DNA from 4 places in the Rhizobium sp. 01T444 genome. Region 1 is predicted to be linked to each of the others. Evidence: predicted binding sites of a transcription regulator. Region 1 holds the regulator's gene; each other region holds the start of a gene.
The links. The regulator PhoB, encoded in region 1, activates phosphate uptake and scavenging genes when phosphate is short. The targets are predictions, from matches to a motif close to TGTCATNNANCTGTCAT.
Positions count from the first base shown of each region.

Region 1 (4,192 bases):
GCAGGTCTATCAACAGCTAATGTTGCAGAAATGACTCTCCGGGGAAGCAAGTTGGGGAAAACCCCGAATTCGGATTCATCGGATTCACGCGACTCTTGTCACAGAGTCAGGCTCACACTAGGTTAAAGTTCAATTACTAGACTGCATGCGGCGGAACTAGTCACCAAAATTGATCAGGCGTTTCTTGCTTCGGAGACTTCCGAGGCAACGGTGAGGGATTCTGCCATCACCAACGCGAAAGGTGGAGACAGGGCAATGAACTGGACAGACGAGCGTGTCGAGAAGCTCAAGAAGCTTTGGTCAGAGGGGCTGAGCGCCAGCCAGATCGCTGCGCAGCTTGGCGGAGTGAGTAGAAACGCTGTTATCGGCAAGGTTCACCGGCTCAGTCTTCCCGGCCGCGCCAAGGCCGGCGGCACGGCAACCGCTGCGCGCGCAACGAAGCGCAATACGTCGGCTCCGCGCGCCCCGAACTATGCGTCTCGCATCACCACCCGCACCGTTACCCGCCAGCAGGGCGCAACGATGCTGAAGGAAGAGATCGAGATCGAAACGGTCGAGGAAATGGAATACGTGCCGGCCAAGAATGTGGTCGTGCCGATTTCACGCCGCCTTGGCCTGACGGAACTGACGGAGCGCACCTGCAAGTGGCCGGTCGGCGATCCGCTGAAGGACGACTTCTACTTCTGCGGCTGCGACTCCCCGGATTCCTCGCCCTATTGCAACTATCACCAGCGCCTCGCCTACCAGCCGGTCAGCGAACGCCGCAAGGCTGTCCGGGTCGCCTGACCCGCGATCTTCCAACAGACGCAACGTGCCATCACCCCTCCTCGCCTATGCGCGGAGGGGTGATTTTTTTAGCCGGCACAGGAGGACTGGAAAACCGCTCCTGACCACGACTATCTGCCGGAGGCCGATCTCTGCCGGTCGTTCACCATGCCTGACAATGCGAAGTTACGTGGCCAACACCACCGATGTGTTTCAGCCCCAGGCTGGCATGGAACGGTGGTCATGGCGCTGTAACGCGATTTTCTGATGCAGATGCGGTATTCTCGTGGAGTAGCACGGCGCAAACAGTCGGTCAGGGGTGCCAATGGAGATCGATCCAAAGCGGATGACAATGGGGTTCGTCGGGACGGGCACGATTACCGAGGCCGTCGTCACCGGATTGGGCAAGACAGCGTTTCGCGACACACCGATCGTGCTGTCACCGCGCAGCGCAAGCGTCGCCGCCCGCCTTGCGGCGGCAAACCGGAATGTGTCGATCGCTTTGGGGAACCAGGATGTTCTCGACCGATCCGATCTCGTATTTGTGGCGGTGAGGCCGCAAATTGCCGAGGAGGTCATCCGCTCGCTCCGATTTCGGCCGGGCCACCATGTCATCAGCTTCGTCGCGGCCACGCCAATGGATCAACTGCTGGCGTGGATCGATCAGCCAGTTCGCCTGAGCCTGGCAATTCCACTTCCGTTCATCGCAGATCTTCAGGGCGCGACTGCGATCTACCCGCCCGACGAGGTTTCCCACGCCCTCTTTTCGGCGCTCGGAACGGCGATCCAGGTTGAAAACAGACCTGAGTTCGAACTTCTCGCGGTGGCGAGCTGCCTGATGGCCACCTATTTCGGCATCCTGGACGCGACGTCGACCTGGCTGCAGAGCCAAGGGCTTTCGAGAACGGCTGGCGACGCCTACCTCCGTCAATTGTTTTCCGGCCTCGCCCATGCTGCCCGTTCGAAACCTGTCGCGAGTTTTGATGAACTCATCGGCGAGCATTCGACCAAGGGCGGATTGAATGAACAGGTGCTCGAAGACTTTCGCGATTTCGGTGGCGCTGTGGCTCTGCAAAAGGCTCTTGATCGAGTTCTTGCACGCATTCGTCTGTAGAAAGCAAACCCTCTTGAAGTTCGCTTTCGGCGCCTAGTGTCGGCTTCCAGAAGAAGCTGTGCTTCGCCGAGACAGGTCGCTTCAAGCTCGACGGACAGGGCGGGCCTACCCATCGCTGTTTCTTCAGAAGGACACCAGATAAGCAAACGGGCCGCCCGGCAAGCGAGCGACCCGTCTGGACCTCCGATCACTCGGATCAGGCTTCCATGGAATATCCCGCGCCGCGGACGGTGCGGATGACATCCTGCATGTTGGAGAAGTTCAGCGCCTTACGCAGGCGCCCGACATGGACGTCGACGGTACGTTCGTCCACGTAGATATCGTGGCCCCAGACGCCATCCAGAAGCTGCGAGCGGGAGAAGACCCTGCCCGGCGACGACATCAGGAATTCGAGCAGGCGGAATTCGGTCGGGCCGAGGCGCACTTCGCGGCTCTTGCGATGAACGCGATGGGTTTCGCGATCGAGCTCGATATCACCACACTTCAGAACGGTGGAGAGAACCTCCGGACGGGCGCGTCGCAGCATCGCCTTGACGCGGGCAACGAGTTCCGGCGTGGAGAAGGGCTTGACGACATAGTCGTCCGCGCCGGTCGAGAGACCGCGAACGCGTTCGCTCTCTTCGCCGCGTGCCGTCAGCATGATGATCGGCAGGCGCTCGGTCTCCGGCCGCATGCGCAGCCGGCGGCAGAGTTCGATGCCGGAAACGCCCGGCAGCATCCAGTCAAGGATGAGCAGGTCCGGCGTGCGCTCCTGAAGCCGGATTTCGGCCTCGTCGCCACGGAGGATCGTATCCACCTCGAAACCTTCAGCCTCGAGGTTGTAGCGGAGAAGCACACTCAGCGCCTCTTCATCTTCAACAACTGCAACTCTTGGGATCATGCGTGTCAGTCTCCTAATGCATGATCCTTAAACCGGGGGTGATTTAAGCAACGGACCATGCAGAAACTTGGAATTGGCTGCGACCTTTGCGCGCCCCAGCGCAGGGCGCGCACGCAATTGGCAGGTCCGGATTACTCCGTCACCGCACCGACGGTATTGGAGCTGTCGTCCTTCGGACGCTCACCCTCCGGCTGGGCGCCGGTTGCCATGTAATAGATCGTCTCAGCGATGTTGGTCGCATGATCGCCGATGCGCTCGATGTTCTTGGCGCAGAAGAGAAGATGCGTGCAGCTCGTGATGTTGCGCGGATCTTCCATCATGTAGGTGAGGAGTTCGCGGAACAGCGAGGTGTACATCGCGTCGATCTCGTCGTCGCGCTCGCGGATGGACTTGGCCTTGTCCGCAGAACGCGTCGTATAGACGTCGAGCACTTCCTTGAGCTGGACGAGCGCCAGTTCGGAGAGATGCTCGAGACCGCGGGCGAGCTTGCGCGGAACGCCGGTGCTCTGGACGGCGATGACGCGCTTTGCGGTGTTCTTGCCGAGGTCGCCGACACGCTCGAGGTCGGCGGCGATGCGGATCGAACCCATGATCTCGCGAAGGTCGGAGGCCATCGGCTGGCGACGGGCGATCGTGACGATCGCCTTGTCGTTGATTTCGCGTTCCGCGTGATCAAGGATCACGTCGTCGGAAATGACCTTCTGGGCGAGCGCAGTGTCGCCGTTGACCAGCGCACGGACGGCCTCGCCGACCATCTGTTCGGCAAGACCACCCATCTCGGAAATGCGCCGGGACAGGAATTTCAGATCGTCATCGTAAGCGGAAAAAATATGTGTCGATGCCATGGGGCTTTGTCCTCGAAAATCGGGAAGGCTTCACATCGCCAAAATCAGCCGAACCGGCCCATGATATAGTCCTGGGTGCGCGGATCGTCGGGATTGGTGAACATCTTGTCGGTGTCGTTTTCCTCGACCAGGTTGCCGAGGTGGAACATGGCCGTACGCTGTGATACGCGCGCGGCCTGCTGCATGGAATGCGTCACGATGACGATGGTGTAGTTTTCACGCAGCTCATGGATCAGCTCTTCGACCTTGGCAGTCGCGATCGGGTCGAGCGCCGAGCAGGGCTCGTCCATCAGGATGACTTCCGGGCTGACGGCAACGGCGCGTGCGATGCACAGACGCTGCTGCTGACCGCCGGAAAGGCCGGTGCCGGATTCATGCACGCGATCCTTGACCTCATTCCAGAGGCCGGCGCGCTGCAGGCTCGTCTCGACGATCTGGTCCAGGTCGGCCTTGGATTTGGCGAGGCCGTGGATGCGCGGTCCGTAGGAGACGTTTTCATAGATTGTTTTCGGGAACGGATTCGGCTTCTGGAACACCATGCCGACACGGGCGCGGAGTTCGACGACGTCGATGTCAGGATCGTAGATA
Region 1 covers NZ_JBFTPD010000001.1:295,048-299,239, forward strand. Annotated here, with positions in the region: gene AC1DTN_RS01415 (GcrA family cell cycle regulator) at 256-786, shown strand; gene AC1DTN_RS01420 (pyrroline-5-carboxylate reductase) at 1,118-1,879, shown strand; gene phoB (phosphate regulon transcriptional regulator PhoB) at 2,076-2,759, opposite strand; gene phoU (phosphate signaling complex protein PhoU) at 2,891-3,604, opposite strand; gene pstB (phosphate ABC transporter ATP-binding protein PstB) at 3,649-4,192, opposite strand, start outside.

Region 2 (4,192 bases), on a different contig from region 1:
CCGCCGGGATTGAGCGCGGCAATCGACGCATCCACCGCGCGTTCCCAATCCGGGATCATCGACAGTGCATAGGAAATCAGAATGCGGTCGAAACCGGTGGTGCCGAATTCGCGCGGCGTATAGGCCGTGGCATCCGCCACCCGGAAATCCGGGACCGTCGCCTTGGTGGCGAAAGTCTTGCGGGCGGAAATCAGCATTTCCTGGGAAATGTCGAGACCGTAGAGCTTGGCCGTCGGGAAATGCTTGTGGGCAAGCGCCATGTTGCGGCCGGTGCCGCAGCCGACTTCTAGGAGCGTGCCGCCCTCGGGAACGTCGAGATTGCGGATCGTGCTGTCACGGCCGAGAAGATAATATTTGCGGGTGAGATCATAGAAATGGCGCTGGTAGCGGTACATGCCGTCCATCAGGTCGGCATGTTCCTCGCTCTTGACGGTCATCTCGTCGACTTTGCTCACGCCTTCTTCCCGTAGATGTGGAAGCCGCCGTAGATTGCCGAGCGGTCCTGGGTGGTCATCTCACGCGACTGCTCTTCGAAATAATGCCACTGGTCGCGGATTTCAGGGGCAAGGCGGCCTTCGATGATGCTCTTTTCGGCGGCCGTGCGGAAGATCACGCGGGCTCCATCGCGGGCGGTGCGGGTGATTTCGCGCCAGACATCATTGAGCTGCTGGTCCGTCATCCAGTCCTGCGCGTCGAGCAGGATGTAGCGGTCGCGCGATGCGGCGGGCTCGCCGGCCAGAAGCTCGGTGAAGCTTGCGTGGTGGACGTTAACGCGGTCGACATTGGCGCGGATCACCTCATAGTGCTCCGGCTTCAGATAGGTCGGCAGCGGGCCTTCCTCGCCATCGGCGTAGCGGCGCGCAAAGGCCTGCCAGGCGAAATAGTTGTCGCGCATCGGGAAATGGCAGGCGAGCTTTTCCAGACGGTGTTTCAGAACCGGTGCGATGGAATTGTCGGCGGCAAGGCTTGCCAGCTCGTCATATTGCTGCGGCGGAATGCCAAGACCGAAAAGCGAGCTCTTGCGGTTGGTGATCCAGCGAACGACGGGCTTTTCAAAGAGAGGAGCGATCTGATCGTCGAAGAACTGGCGCTGCTCGCGAATCGTGCGGGCCTTGGTCATTTCCTGCAGTTTCACGCCATGCAGGCGGGCGAGAAGATGAGCGGCACCGATGAAGCGGCCGAGCAGGCCGGTTTCATAAATGTTGCGGTCAAAAACCGTGACGCGCCGGCGGCCGAACTTGCGGGTGTTCCAGTAGGCGCGGGTCGTATCATCGAGATTGGACGACAGATAGCGGTCGAAAACCCGGCTGTTCGACTTCTCGTTCGGCATCGCCAGGAAGCGCACGAGATCGGAATGGCCCGGCAGGTTCTTGAAGGCGGCAAGCTTCAGCCTGTTCAGCGCAATGTGGTGCGGATTGAGGTCGACCACGTCGATCGAAGCCGGCGCCTTGGAAAGGTAGGCCAGCATGTTGCAGCCGCCCGAGCCGATCGTGACGATACGGTGATTGGGCTTCAGCTCCATCGCCTGCATATCGAGATCCGGGTCTTCCCAGATCTGTGGGTATACGAGGCCGGAGAAGAGAAGGCCGAAGAGACGCTCGGAGAAGCCGTCCTTGGAAAAAGCCTTGTGGCGGAGAAGCGCTGCCTTGAGTTTCCGGTTCTTGCGGAAGCCGGTATCCGGTGCAAATTCCGACATGAGTCTGTCACCTTTTTAGCGTTCAGGGCGTGTAACGCGCCTCTGCTACAGTTTGATGACGAGCCCTGTGGGCCAAGGCTTCGAGGAGACCCGGCCAAAACTTCCGCGAAATTTGAAGTCGATTAAAACACTTCTTTTCGCTTCTCTCTTTCCGTGAGCCAAGTTTCCTGCTTCTCTCCGTTCCGTGGAGGATTGCATGCGAGTTGTTCCGCGTATCTTCAAGGGCTTGACCCTGCTCGTCATTCTCGTTGCCATAGGCGCAGTCGCGTGGCTCTCCATAAGCCCGCCGGAGCTCCTGAAGGTGGGCAATGGCTACGCAGCCAAGATCGTCTGCTCCAATGTCTTTATTGCCGGTCGTGATCCCGACGCCGTTCTTTACGACGATGTCCAAGCGCCTGGAAACCCGCTGCTCAGGCTGATGCGCGTCGAGATCGATCGTGACAGCGGGCGGGTGACTTCGCGTTTCATGGGCCTGTTTGCGCCGAGCTACGCGCTTTATCGCGGTGCTCTGGGCTGCACGAGCGTGCCTGATGGCGATTTCGATGCCGCCGCCAGGGCCGCACCGCTGGTGCCGGCGCCTCAGGTGGGTGAAAATGACGCGGTCTGGCCGGACGGCGACGGCGTTGATCCTGCGACCGGCAATGCCAAAGTCGCGGCCCTTCTCGCCGACGCCAAGCTTGCTGGGCCTGCCATGCGGGCGATGYTCGTCGTGCAGGATGGTCGCATCATTGCCGAAAGCTACGGGCCGGGCTTCAACGCCGATACGCCGCTGGTCGGCTGGTCGATGACGAAGACCGTCAATGCGGCGCTGATCGGCAGGCTGATGCTGTCGGGCAAGATCTCCTTCGATGACACGCATCTCCTGCCGCAATGGGCGAATGATCCGCGCGGCGACATCAAGCTCTCCGACTTGCTCGGCATGGAAAGCGGGCTCGCTTTCAACGAGGATTATGGCGCAGTTGCCGATGTGACGCGCATGCTCTACCTCGACCCCGATATGGTTTCCCTGCCGGCCGGTGCGCCTCTGGTGGCTGCTCCGGGCTCAGTTTTCCGGTATTCCAGCGGTACGGCCGTGCTTCTGTCACGTATCTGGATGAACAAGGTCGGCGATCCGCGGGCGGCGTTCGATTATCCCCGCGATGCGCTGTTTTCTCCACTCGGGATGACGAGCGCTGTCTTCGAGGCCGATGAGCGCGGTACGTTTACCGGCAGTTCCTATCTCTATGCCACGGGGCATGACTGGGCGCGTTTCGGCCAGTTCCTGCTTCAGGATGGCGTGTGGAACGGCCAGAGGCTTTTGCCGGAAGGGTTTGTTGCGATGATCCGCACGCCGACGGCAAGTTCGGGCGGCAAATATACGCAAGGCCAGGCCTGGCTTGCGGGGCCGGGGGGCGGCACGAGCGCGGAATTCGGCCTGCCGCAGGATACGTTCTGGATGCAGGGCCATGACGGCCAGACGGTGGCAATCATTCCTTCGGCCAATCTCGTTTTCGTCCGCATGGGGTTGACGCCGAGCTGGCTGGGCTACAGGCCGCAGATCGTGCTGAAGGAAATTCTCAATACGCTTCAGTCGGCGAAGCCGGCTGAGGCCCGTCACTGATGGTGTTTTGTATCAGTAATTGGACTATCAGTAATTGCCTTGGGCAATGTCGGTCATGCCCTTGCGCTTGGCGTCATAATAGTAACCGCGGGCATAGAGACGAACGGCGTCGTCTTCCTTCTTGTCGGCTACCTGCCAGGCGCCCTGCAGGTACTTGCCTGCATATTTGATATTGGTTTCGGCGTCGAAGAGGCCGGCGGGATTGCCGCCGTAACCCATCGACTTTGCGGTGTTGTACTTGATCTGCATGAGACCGAAGTAGCCGCGCTTGTTGTAGGCCTTGGAATTGTAGCGGCTCTCGCGATGAACGACGCGGTGGAGCAGCGATTCCGGAATTTCGTAAAGCTTCGAATATTTGCTGATGAGCTTGCTGACGAAGCTCTTTTCGACGGTCGGCGCATCGTCGCGGTCGTCATCGCTGAACATCGGCGGGGCGGCCGGCGGATCGATCGGACCGGACTCGTCGAAGCCGTAGTCCATGGTGAAGCGCGGTGTGGTGTCGACGGCGGCAAGCGCTGCGAGCGCGCCGTTCTGCGGTGTGGTGGCGGCGAAGGCAAGCTGCGTGGAGGGGCTTGCCGGCGAGCCCGGACGCGGCGTCGGAACGACGGACTGGATCGCCGTCATTTCGGGCGTGAGCGGAATGGGAGCATAGCCGTTGACGGCAACCTGCTGGACACCGCCCTGCATGGCAAAATCGCCAGCCTGCTGCTGCACGGGGGAGACGACATTCGGCATTGCGGCTGCAGTGAGAACAGGTGCGGCAGTTGCTGCCTGGGGATTGAGAGTGGCGACGGCCGGGCCGTTTGCGCCTTCAGCAGTCGGGATAGCAGCCAGCGTTGCATCTTCACCCGGCTTCGGCATGGGAATCACGGTCTGTGCGGCGGTCAGTTCCGCCT
Region 2 covers NZ_JBFTPD010000020.1:55,019-59,210, reverse strand. Annotated here, with positions in the region: gene AC1DTN_RS24400 (class I SAM-dependent methyltransferase) at 1-437, opposite strand, end outside; gene AC1DTN_RS24395 (BtaA family protein) at 452-1,696, opposite strand; gene AC1DTN_RS24390 (serine hydrolase domain-containing protein) at 1,893-3,296, shown strand; gene AC1DTN_RS24385 (transglycosylase SLT domain-containing protein) at 3,324-4,192, opposite strand, start outside.
Region 2: the regulator PhoB is predicted to act here: its motif matches at 1,741-1,757, upstream of AC1DTN_RS24395 (BtaA family protein).

Region 3 (4,192 bases), on a different contig from region 1:
ATCTCTACTATCTCCACCGTGTCGATCCCGATACGCCGATTGAAGAGACCGTGGGCGCGATGAAGGAACTCGTCGAAGCCGGCAAGGTCAGACATATCGGTCTGTCGGAAGCCCGCGCTGACACAATCCGCCGGGCACATGCCGTGCATCCCATTACCGCCGTTCAAAGCGAATATTCGCCCTGGTCACGCGATCCGGAAGGCGGCGTGTTGCAGACGCTTCGTGAACTCGGGATTGGGCTCGTGGCCTATTCGCCGCTCGGACGCGGCTTCCTGTCCGGCGCGATCAAGTCCGTCGATGAACTCACGCCCGATGACTACAGGCGGACCTCGCCGTGGTTCATGGGTGAAAATTTCAAGCGCAATCTCGAGCTCGTCGCCCTGTTCGAAGAGATTGCGCGCCGCAAGGGCGCAACACCGGCGCAACTGGCTCTCGCCTGGGTGATGGTTCAGGGCGAAAATATCGTGCCCATTCCCGGCACCCGCCGCCGCGCGCGACTGGACGAGAATCTTGGAGCGGCTGGCGTTGATCTTACACCACAGGATCTCGAGGAAATCGCCAGGGCCCTGCCCCGCGCCGTCGGAGATCGCTACGGCGAAATCGGCATGCGGGCGCTCAACGGATAAACATCCGGAAGTCGAAGTCTTCTCCCCAACCTGTGGGGAGAAGACATAGCGTTGTCGCGACGATCAGCGCGACAGATCAAGCGCTGCCGTCAGGTTGCCCATCGGCGCCTCGCTGTTCAGCGCCAACGCCTTATCGCGGGCGAGCAGGCCCGGCAGCACCGGCAGGTCGTAACGGGCGGTGATCAGGCGCAGGATCGAAGTCGTATCATACTGGGTGTGATCGACCATGCCGCCCTTGGCGTAGGGCGAGATGATGAAGGCCGGTATGCGGTTGCCCGGGCCCCAGCGGTCGGCCTTCGGCGGAGCGACGTGATCCCAGAAACCGCCGTTTTCGTCATAGGTGACGATGACCAGCATGTGCTCCCATTGCGGGCTCTTTTCGAGATGCGAGACCAGATCGGCGAGGTGCTGGTCGCCGCTCGAAACATCGGCGTAACCGCCATGTTCGTTGAGGTTGCCCTGCGGCTTGTAGAAGGAAACGGCCGGCAGCTTGCCGTCGTCGATATCCTTGATAAAGGCTTCGCCGCCTAGGCCGCCGTCCTTCAGGTGCTCGGCGCGGGCGGCCGTGCCCGGCGCATAGTTGGCGAAGTAGTTGAAGGGCTGGTGGTGGAACTGGAAGTTGGGCACCGGCGTGGCATTCTTGCCATCGAGTGCTGCCTGCCAAGCGCCGCTATACCATGCCCAGGTGACGCCCTTCAGCGACAGCAGGTCGCCGATGGTAATCTCGTGCTGCGGTGGCAGGGTGTTCGGCTGCGAGGGATCGGCATAGGCTGCATCGCCGTCCTTGGCCGGGGCGTTGGCGCTCGGCTGATAAGGCGGCTGCATGGTGTTGACCGCGTAGAAATCCGGTGTGAGGTTGCCGTCGGAGACGAATTTCGGAGCACCTTCGAGGGCGGATTTCGGTCCGTTGTCGGCAACGGTCAGCGAAATGCCGTCGGCATCGACCTTGGCGATCGTCGGCTTGGCCGGGCTCTTGTCGGCATCCGTATAATAGGGCGCGCAGGCGCAGATCAGCTGGAAGTGGTTGAAGAAAGAGCCGCCGAAACCGCCCTGGAAGAAATTGTCGGCAAGGACGTATTTCTTGGCGACCTGCCACATGGGCAGGATCGAGCCGTCATAATGGCCCATGACGAGGCCACCGGAATCGGCCCAGGCGACGAACTTATCGTTCTTGCCGCCGTCGATCTGCATCTGCTCCTGATAAAAACGATGCCAGAGGTCGCGGGTGATGACGTTTGTCGTCTGGGCAAAACCCTTGGGATCGTCGATCGAGAAGACGGCGTTGGCGAGGTGAGCGGACTGGGCCTCGGTGATGGCGGGCGTGACACCCTTGGCGGTCAGGCCGCCCCAGGAAGGCGGCAGTTCGGCGAGCGGCGCGCCGTCGCGATCAAGCTGCAGTGCCTGGCTTTCGCTTGCATTGGCAAGGCCGTTGGCGCCCGGAAAGCTGCCATAGAGGTTATCGAAACTGCGGTTTTCAGCGTAGATGACGACGATATTCTGGATCTTGTCCATACCGGCGGGTGCTGCATAGGCGGCCGCGGCTGATACCAGCGGCAGCATGGCCGAGCCGGCCAGCGAAAGATTGCGGAGGAGATTCAGTCTGGTCATGGCGGGATACCTCATGGCTAAGGGGGCGTGGCTAGAGGGGCGCCGGGCGGACGTGGAATGGCCAAGCGCAGGCGAGACGCTATTCCCGCCATCTATCAACTTTGTGACATCGGACGGGTTGCGGCTGCGGCCGGTACGCGCGCGTCATCAATCTGTTGCAGTCAGGTTCGATCATGAGGGTCCACAATGTTAACCCATTGGAATCCCTGACATGGCGACGAAGATTATCTGGCTCCTCCGGTCTGGCTTGGCGCTCGGTTTGGCAGCGACAGCGCTCGATTTTGCCATTCTGCCCCTGCGGCAAAGCAGCGCGGCCGTTGCCGGCGGTGTGCATCCCGGCCCCATGTCACGGGCGCAAGCCTATGTCCGCGCCGAAGCGCTGACGGAACTCGGCCGCAAGATGTTCTCCGACACGTCGCTTTCCGCCTCCGGCGTGCAGGCCTGCGCCTCCTGCCACGATCCGCATCACGGCTTCGCCCCGTCTTCCGCGACGCCGATCGAAATGGGCGGGCCGGATATGGACCAGCCGGGACTGCGCGCCGTGCCAACCTTGCGCTACCTGCAGGCGATACCCTCGTTCACAGAGCATTTCTACGATTCCGAAGACGAAGGCGACGAGAGCGTCGACAACGGGCCAACAGGTGGCCTGACCTGGGACGGGCGCGTGGACCACGGTTACGATCAGGCGAAGATCCCCCTGCTTTCGCCTTTCGAAATGGGCAACAAGGATGAGGCCCAGGTCGTCGCCTCGCTCGGCAAGGCGGTCTATGCGGAGGATTTCCGGGAGATTTTCGGCCAGGACATATTCGGTAATGCCAAGGATGCTTTCCAGGGTGCGGTCGAGGCTCTCAGCACCTTCGAGCAGAGCGGCGCGGATTTCTACCCCTACACCAGCCGCTATGACGCCTTCCTTGCCGGCAAGGGGACACTGACTGCGCAGGAGATGCATGGGCGTGAACTCTTCGAGGATCCGGCCAAGGGAAACTGTTCGAGCTGTCATTTGAGCGAGCCCGCCAACGACGGCGAGCCGCCGCAATTTTCCGACTTCGGCTTCCTCGGGCTGGCGGTGCCGCGCAACATGGCGATCCCCGCCAACAGCGACCCTGATTATCACGATCTCGGCCTCTGCGGCCCTCAGCGTGCCGACTTCAGGAACCGGCCGGACTATTGCGGCTTGTTCCGCACGCCGACGTTGCGCAATGTGGCGCTGAAGAAGAGCTTCTTCCACAATGGCTACTTCCATTCGCTGCGTCACGTCGTCTCCTTCTACGCTACGCGCGACAGCGATCCCGGCCGCTGGTATCCGAAGAATGCCGATGGCACGATCCGCAAATATGACGATGTTCCGCAGGTCTATTGGGACAATCTCAATCAGGACCCGCCCTTCGGCCGCAAGCCCGGCGACCCGCCGGCGCTGACGGAATCGGAAATCGACGACATCGTCGCCTTCTTGGGCACGCTGACAGATGCGGACCAACTGCCCGGCCCGACGCAGCAGGCGGCGCATTAATTCAAAAGAAAAGGCCGGAGCAATGCCCCGGCCTTTATTCATTGGTGCTGCAAGTAATCAGGCAACCGTGACCGGAACTTCGGTCGAGGTACGCATGGCGTGGCTGTAAGGGCAGACGATGTGGGCCGCCGCAGCGAGCTTTTCAGCGGTTTCGCGGTCGACGCCCGGGATGTTGACGGTCAGGGCTACTTCGATACCGAAGCCGCCGCCATCCTCACGCGGGCCGATGCCGACGGTTGCGGAGACAGTGGTTTCCTCGGGAATCTTGACCTTTTCCTTGCCGGCCACAAATTTCAAAGCACCGAGGAAGCAGGCCGAATAACCGGCCGCAAAGAGCTGTTCGGGATTGGTGCCCGTTGCGCCGTCGCCGCCGAGTTCCTTCGGCACGGTTAGCGTGACGTCGAGAACACCGTTTTCGGAAACGGCTCGGCCTGCGCGGCCACCGGTG
Region 3 covers NZ_JBFTPD010000031.1:61,061-65,252, reverse strand. Annotated here, with positions in the region: gene AC1DTN_RS30265 (aldo/keto reductase) at 1-626, shown strand, start outside; gene AC1DTN_RS30260 (acid phosphatase) at 690-2,234, opposite strand; gene AC1DTN_RS30255 (cytochrome-c peroxidase) at 2,446-3,744, shown strand; gene AC1DTN_RS30250 (organic hydroperoxide resistance protein) at 3,802-4,192, opposite strand, start outside.
Region 3: the regulator PhoB is predicted to act here: its motif matches at 2,377-2,393, upstream of AC1DTN_RS30260 (acid phosphatase).

Region 4 (4,192 bases), on a different contig from region 1:
CGGCATTGCGGTGCCGAGCAGGATCGGGCCGACATGCAGGCCGTCGGTCATCGACTTGACGACGCCGAGCGTGATGTTGGCCGCATCGAGGTTCGGGAAGACCAGCAAGTTGGCTTCGTCATGCAGCGTGGTGTGCGGCATGACGCGGCGGCGCAGCTCCTCGGAGATCGCGCTTTCGCCGTGCATTTCGCCGTCGACTTCGAGATCAGGAGCCGCTTCACGCACCAGCTGCAGCGCATTGCGCATCTTGGTGGCGCTTTCGGATTCGCGCGAGCCAAAGTTCGAATGCGAGACGAGGGCGGCGCGCGGGGTGATGCCGAAGCGCTTGATTTCCTCGGCTGCCAGCACTGTCGCCTCGGCGATTTCCTCGGCCGTCGGATTGAAGGTCACATAGGTGTCGGTGAAGAAGGTCGCGCCGCGCTGCGAAATCAACAGGCTGAGCGCGGAGAAATCGCGCACGTTCGGACGCTTGCCGATGATCTGACGCACGTCGCGCAGATGCTTCTCGTAACGCCCTTCGAGGCCGCAGATCAGGGCATCGGCTTCCCCGCGCTTCAGCGCCAGCGCACCGATGACTGTCGTGTTGGTACGCACGATGGTGCGCGCTGCCTCCGGGATGACGCCGCGGCGACCGACCAGCTGCAGATAGAGATCGACATATTCACGGAAGCGCGGATCGTCTTCGGGGTTGATGACCTCGAAATCCGACAGAGGGCGGATGCGCAGACCGTAGCGCTTCAGGCGCGTTTCGATGACCTGCGGGCGGCCGATGATGATCGGCTCGGCAATGCCTTCTTCGATCAGAACCTGAGCGGCGCGCAGCACGCGCTCGTCTTCACCTTCCGAGAAGACGACGCGCTTGCGCTCTGCTGTCTTTGCCGCCGTGAAGATCGGCTTCATGATGAAGCCGGAGCGGAAGACGAAGCGGTTCAGATGGTCGAGATAGACATCGAAATCGGTGATCGGCCGGCGGGCGACGCCGCTTTCGGCAGCAGCCTTTGCGACAGCAGGCGCGATGCGCAGAATGAGGCGCGGATCGAAGGGCGAGGGGATGAGATAGTCGGGGCCGAAGACGGGGGTTTCACCGGAATAGGCGCGGGCTGCAACGTCCGACGGCTCCTCGCGGGCGAGGGCCGCGATGGCGCGCACGGCCGCCATCTTCATTTCCTCGTTGATCGTCTCGGCGCCACAGTCCAGCGCGCCCCTGAAAATATAGGGGAAGCAGAGGACGTTGTTGACCTGGTTCGGGAAGTCCGAGCGGCCGGTGCAGATCATCGCATCCGGGCGGGCAGCGCGGGCGAGGTCCGGCATGATTTCCGGCGTCGGGTTGGCAAGCGCCATGATCAGCGGCTTGTCGGCCATCTGCGCCAGCAGCTCCGGCTTCAGGACGCCGGCAGCGGACAGGCCGAGGAAGACATCGGCGCCGCCGATATTTTCGGCGAGCGTGCGCGTGTCGCTCTTCTGGGCGTAGATCGCCTTCCACTCGTCCATCAGCTCGACGCGGCCTTCATAGACGAGACCTTCGAGATCGTGGACCCAGATGTTTTCGCGTTTGGCGCCGAGAGTCACCAGCAGGTTGAGACAGGCAAGGGCGGCCGCACCGGCGCCTGACGCGACGATCTTGACCTCATCGATCTTCTTGCCGGCGAGTTCCAGGCCGTTGAGGATGGCGGCGGCGACGATGATTGCGGTGCCGTGCTGGTCATCGTGGAAGACGGGGATCTTCATCTTTTCGCGCAGCTGCTTCTCGATGCGGAAGCATTCCGGGGCCTTGATGTCTTCAAGGTTGATGCCGCCAAAGGTCGGCTCGAGCGAGGCGACGGTAGCGACCATCTGATCGACATCTGGCGCATCCACTTCGATATCGAAGACGTCGATGCCGGCAAACTTCTTGAAGAGGACAGCCTTGCCTTCCATGACCGGCTTGGAGGCGAGCGGGCCGATGTTGCCGAGGCCGAGTACTGCGGTGCCGTTGGAGATGACGGCAACGAGATTGGCACGGGACGTATAGTCGGCGGCCTGCTCCGGATTATCACGGATGGCGAGGCAGGGCGCGGCGACACCCGGAGAATAGGCGAGCGCCAGATCGCGCTGGTTGCCGAGCGGCTTGGTCGCCTGGATTTCCAGCTTGCCGGGGCGTGGATAGCGGTGGAAGAAAAGCGCCTGCTCGTCGAGGCTACCGCCCGTCAAATTCTTTTCCGATTTGGATTTTTCCTGGTGATCCATCGCCGCCTCCAGCGTTGTTCGAAGTCTTTTGAAGACTCCTCCATACATCAATCGACCGGCCGGAACAGTACGGAAATGGCCGCAGCGGAACTTTTTGACCTGATGGTAATGGGGAGCTGACATTAAGAGCCTTCCCTGGTCAGATTGCAGCATTCTGCCGGAGCAGGTTTTCGTCAGGGCAGAAGCGATTGGCGAAGGGCATACCCCAAGTAAGTCCGAGCCGATCGCTTCTGATCCTGGCGGAAAGATGCCCGGCCCTAGCCGGTTTGCAAGCAAACCACCGGGGTTGGCTGAAACGGGCCGCCTGATCGACCGGCCGACTCCGTTTGAGCCAGCAGAATGCTGCAATGTGACCAGGGAAGGCTCTAACCGGTGGATTGAACGGCTTTGCCGGCCTTTCCTGCGGTTTGTCATCTTCCTGATACACGAGTCTGATTTTGGAAGACCAGACGAAGAACGATGGGACACGAGCGGAAAGGCTTGTGACAGACATGATGGAACCTCGGCGCTTCCGCACCCTCTTCATTTCCGATGTGCATCTCGGCTCGAAAGCCGCCAAGGCGGATTTCCTGCTGGATTTCCTGAAATACCACGAGGCAGACACGATCTACCTCGTCGGAGATATCGTCGATGGCTGGCGCCTGAAGCGTAGCTGGTACTGGCCGCAAGTCTGCAACGACGTGGTCCAGAAGCTCTTGCGCAAGGCGCGCAAGGGTACGCGCGTCGTCTATATTCCCGGCAATCACGACGAATTCCTGCGCGCCTTTCCGGGCATGCATTTCGGCGGCATCGAGGTCGTCGAGCGCATCATCCACGACGGCGCTGACGGCAAGAAGTACCTGATCCTGCATGGCGACGAGTTCGACGTCGTCGTGCGCAACGCTCGTCTGCTCGCCTATCTCGGCGACTGGGCCTACGACACGGCGATCCGCATCAACATCGTGCTCGCAGCGGTCCGCCGCCGCCTTGGCATGCCCTACTGGTCCTTCTCGGCCTGGGCCAAGCTGCAGGTCAAACACGCCGTCAATTTCATCGGCGAGTTCCAGCGCGTGGTTGCCGAGGAAGCCCGCAAGAGCGGCGCCGACGGCGTCATCTGTGGCCATATCCATCACGCCGTGATCGAGGATATGGACGGCATCCGCTACATCAATACCGGCGACTGGGTCGAAAGCTGCACGGCGATCGTCGAGCATGAAGACGGCAGGTTCGAACTCATCACCTGGCGTGCGCTCACCAGCAACGTGGCGGCACTCACATCGGTCGAATTGCTGGAAGAGGGCGATCTTGCCCCGCAGGCTGCCTGAATAATGTGTGCGTACCGCATCGGCGGTCTCCGCCGGTGCATCATGAATTTAGCCGTTGCCGTCTGGTGACAGGCCCTATTTATTTTTTAAATCGTTTCGATTTATATCCGTATCGTTTCGATCGGGCTATTTCTCGCCATAGTCGTGTTTGATGGGATGTGTTAGGCAACGCACAGTTTCCTTCAGGTCCACTATGATTCCCGCACAAAATCCCTCGATGGGCGAGGGAGCGCCGCCGCGCTTCCGGCTGCTCAGCGCGCTTTGTTACAGCGCGCCGCTGCTGGTCAACGGTATCGTCCTGCCCTTCTTCCCCGTCTGGCTTGCGACTCACCAGTTCAACGATCATCAGATCGGCACGATCCTCGCCGTACCGATGGTGGTGCGCGTTCTCGTGGCGCCGATCGTGGCGGTCTTTGCCGACCGCATGCAAGAGCGGGCGCATGTGCTGCTGTGGTCGGGCATCCTCTCGCTGCTGACGGCCATCGCGCTCTACTGGACAAGCAGTTTCTGGTCGGTGCTGATCGTCTTTGCGCTGCAGGGCGCGACCTTCGCCCCTTATGTGCCGGTCGTCGAATCGATCGTGATTTCGGGTGTGCGCCGCTGGGGGCTCGATTACGGCTCCATGCGCGTCTGGGGCTCGATCGCCTTCATTATTTCGACGC
Region 4 covers NZ_JBFTPD010000013.1:21,752-25,943, forward strand. Annotated here, with positions in the region: gene AC1DTN_RS18275 (NADP-dependent malic enzyme) at 1-2,226, opposite strand, end outside; gene AC1DTN_RS18280 (UDP-2,3-diacylglucosamine diphosphatase) at 2,718-3,530, shown strand; gene AC1DTN_RS18285 (MFS transporter) at 3,724-4,192, shown strand, end outside.
Region 4: the regulator PhoB is predicted to act here: its motif matches at 2,635-2,651, upstream of AC1DTN_RS18280 (UDP-2,3-diacylglucosamine diphosphatase).